4 regions of the Parabacteroides sp. AF18-52 genome follow, and region 1 is predicted to be linked to each of the others. Evidence: riboswitches for the same ligand, from Rfam matches in the RefSeq annotation. Region 1 holds a riboswitch; each other region holds the start of a gene.
The links. A riboswitch is a leader RNA that binds a small molecule or an ion and turns the genes downstream of it on or off. The one in region 1 is predicted to bind cobalamin.
Positions count from the first base shown of each region.

Region 1 (5,692 bases):
CTCCAGGTCAGCCCCAGATTATATTGTGTAGCCTTTTCCGGCTGCAGGTTCGTATTTCCCATACGGAGATAATATAGATCAGTGAAAGTCGGGACACGGAAAATATCTTTGTAAGAGGCACGTACACGAAAGGCATTATCGGGAAAAGGCCTCAACGATACGCTAACCGCAGGAGACAAACGTTTACGGTCGGCCGGTTTATCGCCAGCCTTTACTTTGTCGGTCATATAAGTACCCAGCAAACCGGCTGTTGCTGTAAACATAGAGTTCTTATATTGGGCGGATAACACTGACAGTGAAGTCAAACGCTTGGGTTGCGGTGCATTCATAAAGTTATTATCCAGCATATTATGGGCTAAATCAGTCGTAAGAGAAGTCGAGAAGTTCTTCCAGGGTGAATAAAGTACGCCTACCGAACCGTAATACTCTTCCTGGGTATTCAAATCTTCTTGCTTACCTCCTGAGTATTTATTACTTACATCACGGTACTTGCTGAAAGAGTAATTATACTTGGCATGTGCCTGCAAAGATAAATTGTCCGTTAGTTTGTTGGAATACTGCAACTGGGTAAAGAAATTATTGTTCCACAAGCGTTCCCGGTTACTGTTGCTATACAATATCACCGAACCGGGGAGTCCGCGTTCTGAATCGTAATAATAAACCTTACCGGTCAATGTTCCCGCCTTACCCAGATCGCCATACAGATTTCCTTCCAGACGAAGTGCCTGAATATCGCTGTTCTTCCTTTTTTCTTCGGTTACAACATTTCCGTTTACCAAAGTAAAAGGGTATTCCCCTTTTGCACTTAGCCAGTCGGCATGCAAAGAAGCGGAAAAGCGGTTACTTATCTTCTGTTCATAACGAACCATCGGGTTGAACAAACCAAAAGAACCTCCTTTCACTTTCGCCTGAAGATTCATCGGTTTTCCATCAAATACAGGTCTACGTGTCTTCACACTCAACGCCCCTGCCGATGCATACATCCGCGCCGTCTGGAAAATATCATCCGATTGCCCGATCGAAAGTGAAACCATCTCCACATTGTCCAGTGAAAAGCGGCTGATATCCACCTGTCCGCTCTGGGCATCCGTGATCGTTACCCCATCGTAGCTGACAGCCGTATGCTGTGCACCCAGGCTACGCACGGAAACCGTCTTCAATCCCCCTATCCCACCGTAATCCTTCACTGTTGCACCGGAGAAACGCTTCACCGCTTCCGAAAGATCCTGTATTCCCAGGCGTTCAATTCCGGAACGGTCCATTATTTGCAGGGGAGTTGCTTCACGGGTTGTGGAAGGACGTGCCTTTTCCACCACCTCAACACCGGAAAGCTGGTGATAAGCTGTCGTATCAATTGTCTGTGCGTACATAGTAGGTACGCACAAAAATATGCCTGCCAGGCATACAATCATTTTAACATATAATATTCGCATATATCCAGGTCTATCAACACCTATACCCGAGGTATCGCATATAAAATAATGGCAGGTTTTCTGACTTGTTCTCCCATGACCGGCCGCCTTCCCAGGAATCATAAATTCCCAGTGGCAACAAGATTGCCGGGGTTACAGAACTTACAGCTACGGGTACAGTTCCGGACTTGCACCGGATTCCCTTTTACTAACAGATAGCGAAAACTAAACCGTTACACCATAATCCGATGACAAAAGTACGAAATATATCGGTAATCTCAACTACCAGACCGGTCACTTTCAAATATTACCAATCTGAATACACAAATAAATGGGAACAGATGAACATAATGAAAAAATCAGTACCTTTGCGCCCGAATTGGTTTCGTAGCTCCCGTTCGGGAATACGGATTAAAAGGGAACCGGGTGTAAATCCCGGACAGTCCCGCTGCTGTGAAGCTCCGTTAACAGCCTAATACTACTTTTGCCACTGACGATTCAGTTGACAGTGGAAAGTTGACAAATGACAGTTTTTCTGTCCGTATTTTATCTGTCAACTGTCACATGTCAACTGTCAACTATTCCGTCGGGAAGGCTTTTAGGATAGGAGTCAGTCAGAAGACCTGCCGTTCGTTGAGACTCATATCCTCGTGGGTTAGGATAAGGATGTAACATTTTAGAATTAAACAAAAAGATGACAGACAAGGAAGTATTGTTATTACGACGTAAACTGGACCTTTTGCTGCGTACAGGCAAATTATTGATGGAAAGTGCTGCCGATACCAACCGTATTGAACGGAACATGAAACGAGTAGCAGCATTTATGGGTATTCCGGAAGAGAAATTACACATCGATATCCGGTGGACCATGATCATGGTCAATGTAAGTGATGAAAGAAACTCGTTTTCCAAATTCCAGAAATGTGAGAAACATGGTATCAACATGACTGCGATCTCGCAGATCAGCGATCTTTCATGGTGTGCTATCGAAGAGGACTATTCATTGGACAAATATGAAGAGGAATTGGAAAAGATAGCCAAAAAGCCCCGGAATTATACACCTTATATCGTAGCTATCGGTGCTGGATTCGCCTGTGGCGGCTTCTGTAAATTGTTCGGTTCCGACTGGATCGCCTTTCTGTTTGCTTCCATTTGCGCATTTATCGGTTTCAGGATACGTGCCCGATGCATAGAAGCCGGATTAAATGTATATATGAGTATAGCACTCGCCGCTTTTGCCGCGACCTGCACTGCGTATCTTTCTTCCTTCTCGGGATTGTCCGAGACGCCTTATCATCCGCTACTCGCCTGTGCCCTGTTCATTGTACCGGGAGTACCTTTGATCAACTTCGTGGACGATATGCTCGATAACCATCTGCTCGTCGGGATGACACGTGCCGCCAACACGGCTATGATGGTAGTTGCGATGACGTTCGGTATTGCATTCGCATTGCGCATACTTGTCATGAACGACGTTGCGATCGACCATAAGTTCAGTGAGTTAAGTATGGTTCCGCATGATCCGTATTATGTGTATGCAATCGCTGCAGCTATCGCGGCTATCGGATTCTCTATGATCTTCAATATCCAGCGCCGTCTGTTATGGGTTGTTGCCGTTGGAGGTATCATTGCCGTATGTACCCGCAACTTCGTAAACTTCGAACTGGGTTACGGTCCTGTGATCGGTTCGTTTATGGGTAGTTTCGTTGTCAGCGTACTCGCAGTGAAAGCAGTCCACTGGTTTCATGTGCCTAATCACGTATTAACGATCCCGTCAGTTATCCCCATGATCCCGGGTGTCCTGATGTACCGCTCTTTATTGGCATTTATCAATCTGCATGGAGTGATCGGTGAGGTAACGAACGCTTTCTTCAACGGTATCAATTCCGCTCTTATCATTCTCTGTATATCGCTAGGTGTTGCTGTTCCTAATATCTTTGCCCGTCAATATATAGCCAAGGACCGGCAGCGACATCTACAAGAAGAATTGGAGAAACGCCGGCAACGTGGAAAATTCCTTGAATGGTAAAAATTTATTATTCCTAATATAAAAAATAAGAGGCTACCCCATACAATTTTGAGGTAGCCTCTTACATATATTAATATAGAAACGATTATAATAAACTGTTTTTTTAACAAAGGGAAACACTACAACGATTTCCCCTTCACTTTGCATTCAGCCCTAAAATAACCCATTATTGACAAATAGGAAGGGCCTTTACCGCTCCGAATTGTTCCATATTTCAAAATGGTTGGTTCATTTCAAAACACAACACAAATTAGTTTAAAGTTTAACTAAGTGCAAAAAAGCCAAAAAAGTAATATCTTCGGGTTTCCGGCGGGTTGTTTTCGTAATATTGCAGCGTTGAAAAATAATTAGACGAGGAGAAAAAGAATTGTATGGGAGAAACAAAAGGTTATGTTTCGCAGGTTATCGGTCCGGTAGTGGATATTCACTTCGATAATGAAAAAGAAGAGAAAATCGTGTTACCACGCATCCACGATGCAATGGAGATAACCCGCCCCAATGGAAAAGTGCTGATTGTTGAAGTACAGCAGCATATTGGGGAAAACACAGTCCGTACAGTGGCTATGGACACGACGGACGGACTGCAGCGAGGAATGAAAGCCGTATCATGCGGTTCGCCCATTACCATGCCTGTTGGCGACCAGGTAAAAGGGCGTTTGATGAATGTGACCGGTGATTCGATCGACGGGATGGAAGAACTGGATCGTAAAGGAGCTCTTCCCATCCATCGTGAACCACCGAAGTTTGAGGATTTAACAACCAGTAAAGACGTCCTTTACACAGGTATTAAAGTGATCGATCTGCTGGAACCTTATTCCAAGGGTGGTAAAATCGGACTTTTCGGTGGTGCCGGCGTAGGTAAGACAGTTCTTATCATGGAACTGATCAATAACATTGCCAAAAAGAACAACGGATTCTCTGTTTTCGCCGGTGTAGGTGAACGTACCCGTGAAGGTAACGACCTGCTGCGGGAGATGATCCAGTCGAACGTGATCCGTTATGGTAAGGAATTTAAAGAAAGTATGGAAGCCGGTCATTGGGACCTGTCGAAGATAGACCATGAAGAACTGGCGAAATCGCAGGCTACCCTGGTTTTCGGGCAGATGAACGAACCCCCGGGAGCACGTTCTTCGGTGGCCCTATCCGGTTTAACAATAGCCGAATCGTTCCGCGACCTGGCTCCGGAGGGCGAGACACGCGATATCCTGTTCTTTATCGATAATATCTTCCGTTTCACGCAAGCCGGTTCGGAAGTATCCGCCCTGTTGGGACGTATGCCGTCTGCCGTAGGTTATCAACCGACCCTGGCAACAGAAATGGGTGCTATGCAGGAACGCATCACTTCGACAAAGAAAGGTTCCATCACATCCGTACAAGCAGTGTATGTGCCCGCCGACGACTTGACAGACCCGGCTCCGGCAACCACCTTTACACACCTAGATGCAACCACCGTGTTGAGCCGTAAGATCACGGAGCTCGGTATCTATCCGGCTGTCGACCCGTTGGAATCGACTTCCCGTATCCTCGACCCGCTGGTTGTCGGCAAGGAACATTACGAAACAGCCCAGCGTGTAAAACAGATCCTCCAGCGTAACAAGGAATTGCAGGACATCATCTCAATCCTGGGTATGGAGGAACTTTCGGACGAGGACCGCCAGACGGTTAACCGCGCCCGCCGCGTACAACGCTTCCTGTCGCAGCCTTTCGCCGTGGCAGAACAATTCACCGGCGTACCGGGTGTAATGGTCTCTATCGAAGATACGATCCGCGGATTCAATATGATCATGGACGGAGAGACAGACGATATCCCTGAACAGGCCTTCCTGAATGTAGGAACGATTGAAGATGTGATTGAAAAAGGAAAGAAACTGGCAGAACAAGCAAATTAATAAAGCATGGAACTGGAAATCATATCCCCCGACGGCATTTTATTCAAAGGAGAAACGAATTATGTATCCTTTCCGGGTACGGCAGGCTCGTTCGACGTGCTGCCTCATCACGCTCCGATGATAGCTGCCCTCGAAGCAGGGGCGATCCGGTACCAGGCAAATGGGAAAGAAGAACAACAGGAAATAAATATACAGAGCGGATTTGTCGAGATAAAAGACGATATCCTGTCCGTATGCATCGAATAAAAAAATACGATCATGAGCGGTAGATTAAGAATGAAGCTAATGGGCTTGACTACCTTTATTAATGTAGTTATCGGCGTCTCTCTGGGGGGGCTGTTATACACCATCTGGCCTTCGCA
Region 1 covers NZ_QUGR01000002.1:620,561-626,252, forward strand. The annotation lists gene DWX23_RS06015 (TonB-dependent siderophore receptor) at 1-1,433, opposite strand, end outside; cobalamin riboswitch at 1,466-1,662, opposite strand; cobalamin riboswitch at 1,776-2,058, shown strand; gene DWX23_RS06020 (threonine/serine exporter ThrE family protein) at 2,107-3,441, shown strand; gene atpD (F0F1 ATP synthase subunit beta) at 3,813-5,330, shown strand; gene DWX23_RS06030 (F0F1 ATP synthase subunit epsilon) at 5,337-5,576, shown strand; gene DWX23_RS06035 (hypothetical protein) at 5,589-5,692, shown strand, end outside.

Region 2 (5,692 bases), on a different contig from region 1:
TCAGGTTGGAAAGACAAACTGCATGCTTGTTTCTATTCATGCTAATGCAGGAGGTGGAACAGGATGGGAAGTCTTTTATACCCGTGATGCCATGACTTCTCAAAAAATCGCTTCGGTCTTTTCAGAAGAAGTGACATCCCGGCATGACACGAATTTCCCTTTCAGGAACAGAGGTTTGAAATATGATCCTTTGTTTATTCTAAAGCATACCAATTGCCCAGCTATTCTTACTGAAAATCTATTTATGGATACCTGGGACGATTTTTTGTTTCTTTGTTCGGAAAAGGGAAGAGCGATAATTGCTGATATACATGTACAGGCTATTTTAAAATACCTCAAAACAGTTTTAATACCAGAAGAATAATAAATTTAGATAAGAGTCCGGATACACATTATTCATATATCCGGTCCCTTGTTATTCGATTTAAAAGGAGGATCTGTTACAAATCATCTTCCAATGCCGTACTTTTGGCATAGGCTGTACTTTTGGCTTCGAAGAAGTCTGTCTTCACCATATTGGCATTTGAATATTGCGATACCCAGTGCATGCTTTCCGGCTCCTTGCGGTTATCATCAAACAGCGGTTCGTAACCTAGACTGAGCCAACGGATATTACCTAAATAGCGGATATAATCTGCCACCATTTGCTGGTTGAGTCCCTGGATGTTGTTGCCTATCACATATTGTCCCCATTCCGTTTCCTGTCTCACTCCTTCATGCATCATTTCCTCGTACACTTTAACCTTATCGGGTGTAAAGAGTTCGGGTTCTTCTTTTTTCAGTTCGAGAATGATGTTACGGAATAACCATAGATGCGTATTTTCATCCCGGTTGATATAGCGTATTTCCTGGGCGGACCCGGACATCTTTCCGTTACGGCTCAGGTTGTAAAAGAACATGAAACCGCTATAGAAATAAATACCTTCCAGAATGTAATTTGCTATCAGGGTTTTCATCAATGTAAAGCCGTTCTGGCTCTCCTGAAACTCGTTGTAACAATTGCCGATGAACGTATTTCTTTTCAATAAGTGCTCATCCGTTTTCCATTGATAGAGGATATCATTGCGTTCTTCGGGACTGCAAATAGAATCGAGCATATAACTATAGCTTTGGCTATGTACACATTCCTGAAAAGCCTGGATATGAAGACAAAGATTGACTTCGTTGGCGGTGATGTATTCACTGATAGCCGGCAGGTTGTTATTCTGTAGAGAATCGAGGAAGACCAGGAAACTGAGGATTTTGTTGTAAGCTGTCCGCTCAGCTGGTTCCAGATGAGGATAATCCTTTGTATCTTGTGACAAGTTGATCTCTTCCGGTATCCAGAAATTGTTCATTGCCTGACGATACCAACTGCTCACCCATTTGTAACGCATATTATTGAAGTCGTTCAAATTGGTGGTATTTCCGCCGATCATTTTCCGGAGACGGATTTCTGTGTCGCCTTCCGGATTGAACAAGGCGTTCTTCTTTAATATTTTTGTTTCCATTGTTCTTTTAGTTTTTTATGATGTACAACTTTCGCATTCTTCTATTTCCAGTGATTTACTTCGAACATAATATACCGTTTTCACTCCGCATTCCCAAGCCAGCAGGTAGAGGTTGAGCAATTGCTTCATGGTGAACTCGTTGGTGATATAGAGGTTCATACTTTGTGCCTGATCGATATGTTGTTGCCGGACACCCGCAGCACGGATACTCCATTGCTGGTCTATCTGGTAGGCGCTTTTATATAACCAATAAGTCTTGTCCGACAGGGCAGGAGCCACGCGTGGGAGCATGGTACCTTTTTTCTCTTCGAGGAAGAAACGTTTCATTGCCGGATCTACTCCTGCTGTTGTCCCGGAGATAATGCTTGTACTGCTGGTGGGAGCTATGGCAAGAAGATAGGCATTTCTCATGCCATTTATCCTGACTTTTTCCTGTAACCGGTTCCATTCTACTGATTTATATCCACGTTTCATGAAATAAGCTCCGGTTTGCCAGTCGCTTCCTTCAAAATATTCGTACCGGCCTTTTTCTTTCGCCAATTCAGCACTCGCTTCAATAGCCGCATAGTTGATACGCTCAAATACTTTGTCCATAAAAGTCAGATGTTCATCGCTTTCCCAACGGATGCCGCGTACGGCAAGCGCGTGATGGTAACCGCTTACCCCAAGGCCGATACTGCGGTAACGATGATTCGTTATCTGTGCAAAGGGTACGGGATAGAAATTAAGGTCGATCACATTATCGAGTGCACGGACCACTGTCGCTACCTTTTCTTTCATCTGTTGTTCATCTTCCAATGGCAAATGCCCAAGTGATAAGCTGGCTAGGTTACATACCACGAAATCGCCTGGGCGAACTGTTTTCACCACGACCGTATCACCGTTCTCAGTGAGGATTTCAGTAGATACGGATTCGATGGATGACATGTTCTGTGCTATTTCCGTACATAAGTTCGAACAGTAAATAATACCCCGGTGGGGATTTGGGTTGGCACGGTTTACGGTGTCACGGTTGAAAGTGAAAGGAGTACCGGTTTCTACAGCCGAGCGTAATACCAGCCTGACAATATCTTTAATATTTATACTACGTTTTGAAAGACGGTTATCGTTCACGCAGTCCAGATATCTTTGTTCCCATTCTTCGCCATAATAATCTTCTAGGCAATATCCTTTGATAGTCATTATCTCATTCGGGCAAAACAGATACCATATTTGATTCAGGTCTTCTTTTGCCATACGCCAGAACAGGTCAGGATAACATACTGCCGGGAATATATCATGGGCCTTCATCCGGTCATCGCCGTTGTTGGTACGGAGCTGGAGAAATTCGGGTAGATCTTTGTGCCATACGTCGAGATACACAGCTACAGCTCCTTGCCGCATACCTAACTGATCGACAGCAACAGCTGTATCGTTTACCAATTTCATCCAGCGGATCACACCTCCGGCGACTCCTTTAAATCCTCGTATATTACCACCTGTGGCACGCACTTTTCCAAAGTACATTCCCATACCACCGCCAAACTTACTAACCATTGCGAAGTTGTCGATACTGCGGTAAATACCTTCCAGACTGTCGGGTACGGTATCGATAAAGCAACTGGAAAGTTGGTGATAAGGCTTGCGTGCGTTGGAAAGCGTAGGAGTGGCCATTGTAACCTGAAGGCTGCTTAACAGGTCATAGAACTTTTTAACCCACAACATCCGGTCGTGCTGTTCGGGCATGGCAAGATGCAGGGCGATTCCCAGAAACATTTCCTGTACGGACTCAACCGGTTCATGGGAACGAGTACGGATAAGGTAGCGTTTCGCCAGTAAATCCAGTCCTGAATAATTAAACAGTTCATTTCTTTCCGGACAGATAAATCCGGCAGCTTCTTCTATCTCTTGCTGAGAGTAATTAGCCAGTATATAGTTACCATATAATCCTTCGTTGGTGAGATAGCTTAATTTATCATAGAATGTATGGAAACCGACAGCTTCTTCCTGCTTTTTTAGTTTCTTTGCCAATTGGAAGTTGAGCAGGCGGGCAGCGATGAACTCCCAGTCGGGAGCTTCCTGCGTAGTTAGTTCCACAGCCGCTTTGATGAGTGCTGTCAGCCGTTCTTTGGATGGCATTTCCGGTTTGCAGAAACTGAAAAACTTCTCAGCCAGTATAGTCAGACTATATTCGTTGGCTGTGAATTTATCCTGTATACCCTTGAGTGTCTCCATTATGGTCGTATCGCCCACTTCATGTGTAATGTGATTGAGGGCTTTCCTTCGTTCCGTCCGTTGCCAGCGATAGAGTATATAGTTTTTAGCTTCGGCATAAAAACCATGTTCCATTAGGCTACGTTCCACTTCGTCCTGAATGCGTTCTACACTGCGGTTTGCTACATTGCTGTTTACAAAACGCTCCACTTCATCCACCATGCTGCGGATGTTTTCGTCCGTTATTTCCTGTCCGGTACTGGCAAAGCTTTTCCGGATGGCAACGGTTATTTTCTCCCTGTTATAAGGTTCGGATGCCCCATTTCTCTTGGTTATTTCCATGAGATACTTTTGAAAAATAAAATTAGAGTATACTTTCGTACTGTTCCCCTATCCCCACGAGTAGAAACAGCCTTTAATGAACGGCAGGTCTTCTGACTGACTCCTTAATTTCCGATACCTTCCCGGTGTCCTCCCTTTAAGGGGATGACCTCCAGTGGCAATTGTCTTTATCGGAAAGTAGAGCGGAGTTTTACAGCAGCGGGACTGTTCGGGATTTTCACCCGATTCCCTTTTAATCCGAATGAAAGGAAATCCATCCGGAACCAGTTCAAAAGCAAAGGTAGCAGAATTTGGGAATCCAATAGCATGGAATACGTTAAAAGAAATAGAGATGATGACCGATTTTTCGTAAGCGTCTATCCTATAATGTTATAACGGGTTTAAAATATATGAATGAGAAAAATTATGTTATTCATGTTATCAAACATCCTGATTTTTATGCTTTGGATGTTGAAATGTCATTCTGCTATTTTTCCTTCAGAATCTTTGCTTTATAAGTATCCAGTTCCGGTTCGCCGGTGAAATACGGAACTGTACAGAAGTTAAGGATTATCTTTTTGGATGTAAGTTTTCTAATAAGATAGAAAAATGATTGTCGGGCTGCATTTATTTGTACGGATAGGTGTAACGCTTTTTAGGACTAGGCATGGATAAAAAAAAGGAAGGTGCACCTATATAAGTAGACACACCTTCCATGCAAGTATTATTGTTTATGAGGGTTAGGGTCGTGAATTTAATGTATATAATCGAACGTTATCTCTACAACGTTACGTCCTTTTTCGTTATTATCTAATGCGATTACGTTTCCTTTTTTCTGCTCTTTGATATGACCACGTAAGAAATAAGGATTAACGTTTCTGGAAGAAACCGGTTCTTTTTCTGTAAATGCGTAATAGAGTGTCACAGGTTGATTGCGGTGATAGCTTGAGATCACGTAACCCAGGAAACAGTGCTCGAAACTGTGTAAAGATGTCTTCCAGGCATGTATCTTAGGGTATTCCGGTGACGGTAGGTTGGTTTCGGCATCTACCATGTGCCAGATTTCGCCATTCTGCTTGTCGACCATGTATTCGAACCAGTATTTATACGTATTGTTTGTAAACCGCAGATAAGAAGGGTCATTCAAGGAAAGTATAGCTGCAGCCTGATCGAGCTCGGCTAATCCCCACCATTCTTTGTCTTTGTCTAATGTACCGTCTGCATTGTAACGACGTGCCCATGAACCGTCTCCATCGATATATGCACGGTTTAAAATGACTTTGATCTTTTCGCGGGCAAAATTTACATAAGCAATATCGTCGGTGATTTTGCCGATCTCATAAATGACCCACATCGCTTTTACAGAGTGACCGAAGTCGGTATGATCTGTACCTAACTCTTTAGACAGGTCATTTGTGGCACTTCCCCAGAAAGTACCGTAACGTTCGCTGTAGAAATGGTTTATCATTACATTCGCCAGTTTTTTCAAGTCGGCTTTCCATTCTGTCTGGTAAGGTTCTGGCAGAGAGGGAGTGACCCAGAGCATATAAGCATACAACTGGTCCAGTTGGGAGACGATCTCTACATTGTCATTCCCTTCCATTACTGATGTGGGTAGCCAGGTCAGAAAATCTTTACCTTCGTCAAAATAAGTATCGAAGATGTATTTACGCGCAGCAAGTAATGGT
Region 2 covers NZ_QUGR01000005.1:118,798-124,489, reverse strand. The annotation lists gene DWX23_RS10630 (N-acetylmuramoyl-L-alanine amidase) at 1-364, shown strand, start outside; gene DWX23_RS10625 (ribonucleotide-diphosphate reductase subunit beta) at 441-1,490, opposite strand; gene DWX23_RS10620 (ribonucleoside-diphosphate reductase subunit alpha) at 1,506-4,025, opposite strand; cobalamin riboswitch at 4,090-4,308, opposite strand; gene DWX23_RS10615 (AGE family epimerase/isomerase) at 4,759-5,692, opposite strand, start outside.
Region 2: another riboswitch for cobalamin. It lies ahead of DWX23_RS10620 (ribonucleoside-diphosphate reductase subunit alpha); the one in region 1 lies ahead of DWX23_RS06020 (threonine/serine exporter ThrE family protein).

Region 3 (5,692 bases), on a different contig from region 1:
TGAGAGTATTAGATACTTTTAAAAGAATTAAAAAAAAGCTATCATAAAAGTACCTCCCTTTCCTATCTGGTAAATCTCTGTCATGAATGCGACAACAAACGGGCCTTTCCCTATACATTATATATATACACCCCCAAAAGAAGCCATTTGTATGCTAAACAGACCGAATTATTCTGCAAATGTAACATTGAAATAAAATATTTTTGTGTAAGTTTGCGAGCGCTAAGAAAGACATTTTATACAGAAATTTAAATACAAGAGTTATGCAATCAATTGACAATTTCAATTTTGCCGGCAAAAAGGCATTTGTTAGAGTTGACTTCAACGTTCCATTGGACGAAAACTTCAACATCACAGACGACACTCGTATTCGTGCCGCTCTTCCTACACTTAAGAAGATCCTGGCAGACGGTGGCAGCGTAATCATAGGTTCTCACCTGGGCCGTCCGAAAGGCGTTACTGATAAATTTTCACTGAAACATATTTTGGGTCGTGTATCTGAATTACTGGGCGTAGAAGTTCAGTTTGCTAACGACTGTATTGGTGAAGAAGCTGGCGCTAAGGCTGCAGCTCTGCAACCGGGCGAAGCTTTATTGCTGGAAAACCTTCGTTTCTATGCAGAAGAAGAAGGCAAACCAAGAGGTTTGGCAGAAGATGCAACAGACGACGAAAAGAAAGCTGCTAAAAAAGCAGTAAAAGAAAGCCAGAAAGAATTCACAAAGAGATTGGCTTCTTATGCAGACTGCTATGTAAACGATGCATTCGGTACTGCTCACCGTGCTCATGCTTCTACAGCTCTGATTGCTGATTACTTCGATGCTGACCACAAGATGTTCGGTTACCTGATGGAAAAAGAAGTAAAAGCTGTAGAAAAAGTAATGAACGACATCGCTCGTCCGTTTACTGCTATCATGGGTGGTTCTAAAGTTTCTTCTAAGATCGAAATCATCGAAAACCTGTTGAACAAGGTAGACAATCTGATCGTAACAGGTGGTATGACTTATACTTTCACAAAGGCTATGGGCGGTAAGATCGGTAACTCTATCGTTGAAGACGATAAGTTGGATCTGGCTCTTGACCTGATGAAGAAAGCAAAAGAAAAAGGTGTAAACCTTGTATTGGCTGTCGACGCAAAGATTGCTGACGCTTTCAGCAACGACGCAAATACAAAATATGCTAATGTTAACGAAATTCCTGACGGATGGGAAGGTCTTGACATTGGTCCTAAGACTATTGAAATCTACGCTGACGTTATCAAGAAGTCTAAGACTATCCTTTGGAACGGTCCGACAGGCGTATTTGAATTCGAAAACTTCACCGACGGTTCTCGTGCAGTAGGTAACGCTATAGTTGAAGCTACTAAGAACGGTGCATTCTCTCTTGTTGGTGGTGGCGACTCTGTTGCTTGCGTTAACAAGTTCGGTATTGCAAGCGAAGTTTCTTACGTATCTACAGGTGGTGGTGCTTTACTGGAAGCTATCGAAGGCAAAGTTCTGCCGGGTATCGCTGCTGTTAAAGGCGAACCGTACAAATAATTTTAGATATTGTTTATAATATCCTAATTAAATATAAAACTCCGGTGAAGTGATTTCACCGGAGTTTCTTGTTTTATAATCACTACCTCATAATATCCCATCCGGGATATATTACGGAAGAATAACATAGCCATATATGGCTCCTTGCAATATTGAATTAATTCATATCTTTGTTATCGACAATGGTTTCCGAATCACAATTCAGTGAGGAAGATTAAAAGGGAATCCTGTGAAAATCAGGGACTATCCCCGTAGCTGTAAGTTTTATTCCTGCAAAGGAAAAATGTTGTAACCTCTGTATGCCACTGGTCTCAGATCGGGAAGGTGTTACAACAGAAACAAGTCAGAAGACCTGCCATTTCAATCAGACAGAATCCAGCGCTTTCGGGTGAAAAGCAGTGGTATGAATCCTTTATAAGATCCATTTATCACTTTATCTCCGGGAATCATTGCGGAACTGCATGAACAGAAGTATTGTTTAATCTTAAATAAAAAGTATGATCAGCACGGAGATTTTTATTGTCAAGAGAGATGGTAAAAAAGAAGTATTCTCACTTGACAAAATCAAAAATGCAATAGCTAAAGCATTTTTATCAGTAGGTAGTTTCGCTACCCAGGAAGTAATAACCAATATCCTCAGCCGCATCAGTGTCAGCGAAGGGACAAGTGTGGAAGATATTCAGAACCAGGTGGAAGTTGCTTTGATGGCAGAACATTATTATGCGGTAGCAAAGTCATATATGCTATACCGTCAGAAACATCTGGAAGACCGGGAAGTTAGGGATAAACTGCGCTTTCTACTGGATTATTGTGATGCATCCAATCCGGCTACCGGAAGTAAATACGACGCTAATGCCAATGTAGAGAATAAAAATATCGCCACACTGATAGGTGAGTTACCGAAATCGAACTTTATCCGCCTGAACCGCCGCCTGCTGACAGACCGGTTGAAAGATATGTACGGAAAAGAAGTATCGGACCGTTACCTGGAACTGCTGAATCACCATTTCATTTATAAGAATGATGAAACGAACCTTGCCAACTATTGTGCCAGTATAACCATGTATCCCTGGCTGATAAGCGGTACAGCTTCCGTGGGAGGCAACTCTACGGCCCCAACCAATCTGAAATCTTTCTGTGGTGGTTTCATCAATATGGTATTCATCGTTTCAAGCATGTTGAGCGGTGCATGTGCAACTCCCGAGTTTCTGATGTATATGAATTATTTCGTCGGATTGGAATATGGAAAAGATTATTACCGGCACGCCGATGATGTGGTAGACTCGTCCAGTAAGCAACGTACAATAGACAAAATGATTACAGACTGTTTCGAACAAATAGTCTATTCTATCAACCAGCCGACCGGTGCCAGAAACTTCCAGGCTGTATTTTGGAATATTGCCTATTATGACAAATATTATTTCAACAGTCTTTTCGAGAATTTTGTATTCCCTGACGGCAACAAGCCCGACTGGGATTCGTTAAACTGGTTGCAAAAGCGGTTCATGAAATGGTTCAACAAAGAACGTACCCGCAACGTTCTGACCTTCCCGGTCGAGACTATGGCGCTCCTGTCGAAAGATGGAGATGTACTCGATAAGGAATACGGGGATTTTACGGCCGAGATGTATGCCGAAGGACACTCCTTCTTCACTTATATGAGCGATAATGCCGATTCGTTAAGCAGTTGTTGCCGTTTGCGCAACGAGATACAAGACAACGGTTTCAGTTATACGCTGGGAGCCGGAGGGGTATCTACCGGTTCTAAAAGCGTATTGACAATCAACCTGAACCGTTGCATACAGCATGCTGTGAAGTCCGGTATACTTTATCCGTTCTTCCTGGAAGAGGTAATCGATCTCGTACATAAAGTCCAGTTGGCCTACAACGAGAATCTGAAACAGTTACAATCCAAAGGCATGCTCCCCCTGTTCGATGCCGGTTATATTAATATGAACCGCCAGTATCTTACGATCGGGGTGAACGGATTGGTAGAAGCTGCCCAGTTTATGGGTATCGAAATCAATGACAACCCTAAATATGAAACATTTGTACAAGAAATACTCGGCATGGTAGAAAAATACAACAAAAAGTACCGTAATAAAGAGGTCTTGTTCAACTGCGAAATGATTCCTGCCGAAAATGTAGGAGTAAAACATGCTAAATGGGACAGAGAAGCAGGATATCAGACATTTCGCGATTGTTATAACAGCTATTTCTATATCGTGGAAGATACGACACTCAACGTTGTCGACAAGTTCCGTATCCATGGCCGACGTTATATCGAGCATCTGACCGGTGGTTCGGCACTACACATGAATCTGGAAGAACATCTGAGCAAAGAACAATACCGCCAGTTACTACGTGTCTCAGCTATAGAAGGTTGTAATTATTTTACATTCAACATTCCTAATACCATTTGTAACGATTGCAACCATATCGACAAACGCTATTTGAAAGAATGTCCTAAATGCCACAGCCAGAATGTGGATTATCTGACCCGCGTTATCGGTTATATGAAACGTATCAGTAATTTCTCACAACCCCGGCAGAAGGAAGCTCATATCAGACATTATGCTACGTTACACTGATTACGATATTGTCTTTCAGGAAGTACCGGACGAGATAACGTTGGCGATCAACATATCTAACTGTCCCAACCAATGCAAAGGTTGTCATAGCCCCTATTTACTGAAAGATATCGGCGAACCACTGACAGAAGATAGCCTTACCGTACTTCTCAGGAAGTACGGTAAGGCTATTACATGCGTCTGCTTCATGGGCGGAGATGCTTCACCTGCAGATATAGAACAATTAGCAGAATATCTGCATCGTCAGACTGTCGCTCCGGTAAAAGTTGGATGGTATTCGGGAAAAACCGAACTGTCTCCGGCTATTGATCTGGATTTCTTTGAATACATCAAACTAGGTCCCTATATAGAACACCAGGGAGGACTGAAATCACCCGCAACAAACCAACGTTTCTACCGTATCGAGAACGGAGTGATGAAAGATATCACTTACCGATTCTTTTCTACAGCTAAATAACAAACAGCTAGAACCGGACCGGTTTACCGCTTTTAGCACTCTTTATGGCAGATTCAAGAATCTCCACAACAACCAGGTTGTTCTCCAGCGAAGACAGATCGGTGGGAGCAACCTGGATTTCTTTACGAACGGCTGCTTTCAGATAATAGAAAGAATCATTATAGGGAGCTTCCAATGCTGGAGGTTGTACTGTAGTTTCTTTCCGGTCGGTGTAAATACGCATGGAAGTCGGCGTGTCCTGATAAATATATCCTTTAGTTCCGTAAATATGCATATCTTTCCGTCCTTTCGGCCAGTTCCACGATCCCATAATCTGTACGGTTGCGGAAGGATATTCAACCAGAATCGTCGCATCATCGTCCACGTTCGGATATTTATCCGGTTTAAGCTGTTTCAGAACTGCATATACACTTACCGGCCTCTCTCCGTCCATCAGCCAGGTAACCAGATTCGCCCCGTAACAACCGAAATCGACAACAGCCCCGCCCCCATTCAGTATCGGGTCAGTCAACCAGTCGGTAAACTCTTTACCGCATCCGATCTCGATAGGACCTTCATGCCCGTCATAGACCTCCATACGATTTATTTTACCTATCGCATCCCCTTTCTTTATTAAACGGTAAGCCTCATGGTTCGTATTATACCAGGTTGTCTCATAATTGGTAAGCAACAAGGTATTATTTTTGCGTACCAACTCGGCCATCCGGTTAGCATGTTGCATATTGACAGCCAAAGGCTTCTCCACCATCACATGAATACCACGCGGTGCACAAGCCTCTACTACGGCCAGATGATCATAAACAGAACCATAAGCTACCACTACTTCCGGCTTTGTCTTATCCAGCATTTCTCCCAGATCGGCATAAAAAAGAGATGCATCCAGTTTCTTCCGAAGCGGGTTATTAGCCCTCAACTGCTCATCCGGTTCGGCAACACCTACTACTTCAAAATCTCCCCTATCCATGCGGATAACTACTTCATGGAGATGTCCGTGCGACACACCTACCACTCCCAGACGAAGCGGCGCCGTATTCTGAGCATTCAATATAAAAGATAAACAAACAACAGACAGTAACAAGAATGTCCTGATAATCTTGTGAGTATTCATG
Region 3 covers NZ_QUGR01000004.1:372,436-378,127, reverse strand. The annotation lists gene pgk (phosphoglycerate kinase) at 264-1,535, shown strand; cobalamin riboswitch at 1,702-1,910, shown strand; gene nrdD (anaerobic ribonucleoside-triphosphate reductase) at 2,033-4,126, shown strand; gene nrdG (anaerobic ribonucleoside-triphosphate reductase activating protein) at 4,110-4,583, shown strand; gene DWX23_RS10075 (Gfo/Idh/MocA family protein) at 4,591-5,691, opposite strand.
Region 3: another riboswitch for cobalamin. It lies ahead of nrdD (anaerobic ribonucleoside-triphosphate reductase); the one in region 1 lies ahead of DWX23_RS06020 (threonine/serine exporter ThrE family protein).

Region 4 (5,692 bases), on a different contig from region 1:
TTATCAACCATATTGGCTTTTGCAGTATCTCTGCCTTCTTGTGATTATCTGGATTACAGTGAGTCTTCCGGATACGGGAAGGAGGATATGTTTGTCTACTTTGACCGGGCGAAAGGTGTGCTTACAACAGCATATTCTTATCTACCGGTAGATTTTGGAAGTTTTGACGGAGCGACTCGTGCGGCTGCAACCGATGAGGCGGAGTATGCATGGAGCACTTCCAATATTATCCGGTATAATAATGGTTCCTGGAGTCCGATTCTGACGATAGACGATGTATGGGGAAACTATTATGCAGCGATCCGGACTACTAACATGTTTCTGGAGAATCATCAAAAAGATTTTGAGAATATAGAATGGAATGATGATTATGCGCTTTTAATGAAACAATATCAGTATTATCCTTATGAAGCACGTTTTTTACGTGCATTCTACTATTTTGAGTTGGCAAAGCGTTATAAAAATGTTCCTCTGATAACGGACTGTCTGGAATTGGAAGACGCGAATAAGGTGGCACCCGCAGATTTTGAAAAAGTAATCGGGTTTATTGTCAGCGAATGTAATGAGATTGCCGATAAATTACCGGTATCATACAAAGATATGCCGGGAGCTGAAACCGGCCGTATCACGCAGGGAGCCGTCATGGCACTGAAATCGAGAGTATTGCTGTATGCAGCCAGCCCGTTATATGCGGGAGCTGTCAGTCAGGAGAAATGGGTGGAAGCGGCAAAAGCAGCTAAACAATTGATTGACAAATCTGAATCTGAAGGGTGGTATCAATTGCTTGATGAAAGCAGCTGGAATAATTTGTCTTCAAAAGAATTGATCCTGGAAACCCGGCAGGGTAATTCCAACAATTTTGAGAAGCTAAATTTCCCGATAGGATACGAAGGGGGAAACTCGGGAACCTGCCCTTCACAAAATCTGGTGGATGCCTTTGAAATGAGTGACGGCAGCCGGTTCGACTGGAAGAATCCGGAGCATGTCAGTAACATATATAATCCGGAAAAAAGAGACTCTCGTTTGTTCAAGACCGTGTTATATAATGGATCGACTTTCAAGAATGCAACGGTTGAAACATTCATCGGTGGTAAAAACGGGACTCCTATCGACGGGGCGACTCCTACTGGCTATTATTTGAAAAAGTATGTGTTGGAGTCTATTAGCCTGGATCCGAACAATACAACGACCGGCCGCCATGTCTGGGTCCTTTTCAGATATGCAGAGGTATTGCTCAATTATGCGGAAGCGTTGTATGAGGCGTATGGTAATCCGGATTATACGGATAATACATTTACTTTATCGCCTCGTGCAGCCATTGATCAGGTCAGGACGCGTGCCGGTATGCCGGGTGTTGCTACGGATAACTTCCGGGAAAGGATACGGAACGAACGTCAGGTAGAACTGGCTTTCGAAGATCATCGCTTCTGGGATGTCAGAAGATGGAAGATCGCTGATCAGACGATGGATATTTATGGGGTAAAAATAGAAAAGAAAGGGAATGATTTGATTTACACTCGTCAACTGGTCGATCAGCGGACCTGGAATGACAGAATGTATTTATATCCTATTTCGAATGCTGAATTATTTAAAAATACACTATTGAATCAAAATCCGGATTGGTAAAATGATAAGTTTAGGGATGTATTAAAGTCCTGTTATCAGGGTTCCTTAACATGGACTTTTTACATCCCCTTTTGAATATTGGTTAACAAATAAATTAATTAGAGATGAAAATATGCACTTTGCTTTTGGCTTTATTGCTATGTGCCTGTAGTCCTGTTTCGCGGACATTTTATATGGATAGTCTGACGGGTGATGATAGCAACACAGGAAATTCACCTTCAACCGCCTGGAAGAGTTTGAAAAAACTGAATGAACAGATGTTCGAACCAGGTGACCGTATCTTGTTCAAATCGGGTACGGAATACATAGGACAGTTTGAACCGAAAGGTAGTGGTAGTAAAGAAATGCCTGTCATTGTCAGTAGTTATGAAGAAGGCAAAAAGCCCGTTTTACATGGTAACGGGCTCAAGCAACATACCGTGTTGCTTGAAGGTATTGAATATTGGGAGGTTAATAATCTGGAGATAACAAACAAAGGAGAAAAACCGGATCCGGGCAGGAACGGAGTGATTATTTACGCCTGGGATAAAGGAGATGTTCACCATATCCATTTAAAGAACCTGACTGTTCATGATGTGAACGGTAGTTGTATTAAGAATGAAGGAGCAGGAAACGGTATTTACTGGCATAATGGTGGAGAAGAAGTACCGACCCGTTTTGTCGATTTACTGATTGAGAACTGCCATATCTATCGTTGTCATCGAAATGGCATTACCGGAAATGGAAATTCAGGTCGTGATAAATGGTTCCCGAGTTTGAATGTCGTTATCCGGGGGAATCTGATCGAACAAGTTCCGGGGGATGGGATTGTCCCGATCGCTTGTGACGGTGCATTGGTCGAACATAATGTGGTGAGGGACAGTCCTGATCTGTTAAGGATTGAAGATGCCGCAGCCGGGATATGGCCGTGGAGTTGTGATAATACAATTATCCAGTTCAACGAAGTAAGTGGTCAGTTTGCGAAGTGGGATGCACAAGGATTCGATTCGGATTATAATTGTCGTAATACGCTTATCCAGTACAATTTCAGCCATGATAATGCCGGAGGTTTTGTGATGGTTTGTAATGAAGGTAACTCTTTGGGAGAGCCGTATAATATAGGTACAGAAAATACGATTATCCGCCACAATGTAAGTATTAATGACGGTTTGCGTCCGTATCCGACTCGTCCGGGTTGGTTCTCTCCGGTAATCCATATTTCCGGACCGGCTAAACAGACGGCTATTGAGGATAACGTAATCGTTATCATGAAAAAGCCTTCTCCCGATATAGATCGTTCAGTGCTCGTGATGGATAACTGGGGTGGTCCCTGGGCGGAGAATACGGTTTTCAAGCGGAATATCTTCTATGTCATGAACGATGAACTGCAATATAAGTTTGTGACAGGTAATAGCATTAATACCAAATTTGAAGGTAACACTTATTATGGCAATTTTATCGACAGGCCTGAAGATTCTTCCGCTGTTGAAAAAGAATTAGATTTACTATCCAGCTTTCCATTCCATAAGGAGTTTCCCGAATATTTGCGGGAGAAAGTGTTGGATCGATTGAAACAAAGCACCGATCAGGCTAAAATAGAATAGTCTCTAACGAAAATAGGCATTCGTTGTGATAATCCGAAAAAACTCTCTATATTTGCGGCATGCATTGTTCCTGGCCTGTATTCGCAGGAAAGGATTAAAAGGGAATCGGGTGAAAATCCCGGACAGTCCCGCTGCTGTAAGCTTCATAACGGATAAGGCAACACTCGTGCCACTGACGAAGGAGTTGACAGATAACAGTGGACAGTGGACAGTTTAACTGTCAATTGTCAACTATCAACTGTCAACTGACAAAAGTTGGGAAGGCGCCCGATCCGGAAGTAAGTCAGAAGACCTGCAAGGCATATTATTTCGACGGCTTCGAGGAAAGGCCGGAAGAGAACAAAAGGCAATTCTGCCTCTATATTCTTACTCCCGTTCATCCTGTCGTTGTCTTGGTGTATTTGTTTTTAATTATTTTGCCATAATAATTAGGAAAAGAGGCATGGATCGGTTTGCGGGATGAGCTCCGTGCCCGGTGCATGCTTTTCTTTTTAATGAATGAACAGTAAGGCTGGAATACTTGTTTATTATTGGAAAAGTATGTTTATTTGCAAACAGTAATTAATTAACAACAGGCAATATGAAAAAGGTTACAGGTTTAGTTTTGATTATTTTGATGGTATTCATAGCCGTACCGGCCAAGTCCCAGCTGAAGTTTGGGGTGAAAGGCGGTTTAAACATATCGTCCGTTCATCTGAATTCCGATATACTGAAAGCGGATAACGTGACAGGTTTCCAGATCGGTCCGATGATCGAAACAACGATTCCTCTGGTCGGAATAGGGTTGGATGCCGCGATCCTTTATTCACAGAAAGGAGTAGATATGAAAGCGGAAGGATCGGCATCTTCAACAAGTATGAAAACAGATTATCTCGATATACCGGTAAATCTGAAATGGAAATTCGGTATTCCTCTTGTCAAAGCCTATCTTTCTGCCGGTCCGTATGTCGGTTTCCGTGTGGGAGGGGATAAAATATGGGATGTTTTAGGAGATCAGATAAAAGCGAAAAACTTTAGTGCAGGCCTTAACTTCGGTGTAGGTGCGGAACTGATCAGTCATTTGCAGATCGGTGTAAATTACGGTTTGGGACTAACCGATAACTATAGTTCTGAGAAATTCGACCTGAATGCCAAGAACCGCGGATGGTCTATTACTGCTGCCATTTTGTTTTGATAACAGACATAAGATATGAAGGGTCGGGCTTTAACAGTCCGGCCTTTTTTGTTACTTTTGGCATCGTAAATGAAATATGCAGATGTCATACTACCCCTGCCGCTGGAAAATAGCTATACTTATAGCATTCCTGCGGACCTGGAGGCTGCCGTAACTCCCGGTTGCCGGGTCATTGTTCATTTCGGTAAGAAACGTTATTACACAGCGATTGTCATGGATGTGCATGAACGTAGGCCGAATACGGATTTTGAAACAAAAGAGATCTATGCCTTGCTGGATGCAAGTCCCGTGTTGCGCAGGCCGCAACTTCGTTTCTGGAAATGGATAGCCTCTTATTATTTGTGTAAACTGGGAGATGTTTATAAAGCAGCCTTACCTTCCGGGTTAAAACTGGAAAGTGAAACGGCTGTGACTTATAATGTTGATTTTGAGGCAGACGGTCCTTTGCGCCCCAATGAACAAGCAGTACTGGATGCCTTCAAAGGTGTACTCAAATTAACTGTATCGGAACTGGAGAAAAGAACCGGATTGCGTAATGTTGTACCGGTTGTGGCTTCTTTGATGGCTCGTGGAGCTGTTGAAGTCAGCGAAGAAATGAAACGAGGGTTTGTTCCGAAAATGCAGACATTTATCCGGTTGTCGCAGGAATATGCTACTGAGGAACGTTTACAGGAGGTTTTTGCCGATTTTAAGCGGGCAAAAAAACAGGAACTTTTGCTGGTTTGTTTTCTCGATTTAAGTCATGCTTTAAACCCTGCTCTGAGTAAGGAGGTTTCAAGAAAAGAATTAATGGAGCACAGTGGCTGTTCATCTGCTATATTGGAAGGTTTGCTGAAACGAGGAGTCCTGGAGAGTTATGAGAAAGAAGTCGGACGTTTGCAAGTCCCGGTATGCCGGTTGCAGTCGCTTAGTTTGCTAAGTCCGGCACAGGAAAAAGCCTATAACGAGATACATGATACTTTTACTTCCAAAGAGGTTTGTTTGCTTCATGGAGTTACTTCGAGCGGAAAGACTGAAATCTATGTCCGTCTGATCGATGAGGTGTTGAAGATGGGCCGGCAGGTTTTGTATATGCTTCCGGAGATCGCTATAACGACCCAGATCACGGAGCGGTTGGCTAAGTTGTTCGGAGACAAGTTGCTGGTATATCATTCCAAATTTTCCGACAATGAACGTGTGGAGGTTTGGAATAAGCTGCTTCATGGGGGAGAACCGATGGTCGTACTGGGAGTGCGTTCCTCTCTTTTTCTTCCGTTCAAGGACCTGGGGTTGATCATTGTGGATGAGGAACATGAGAATACCTATAAGC
Region 4 covers NZ_QUGR01000008.1:51,894-57,585, forward strand. The annotation lists gene DWX23_RS14295 (RagB/SusD family nutrient uptake outer membrane protein) at 1-1,626, shown strand, start outside; gene DWX23_RS14300 (right-handed parallel beta-helix repeat-containing protein) at 1,731-3,209, shown strand; cobalamin riboswitch at 3,257-3,524, shown strand; gene DWX23_RS14305 (porin family protein) at 3,790-4,383, shown strand; gene priA (primosomal protein N') at 4,453-5,692, shown strand, end outside.
Region 4: another riboswitch for cobalamin. It lies ahead of DWX23_RS14305 (porin family protein); the one in region 1 lies ahead of DWX23_RS06020 (threonine/serine exporter ThrE family protein).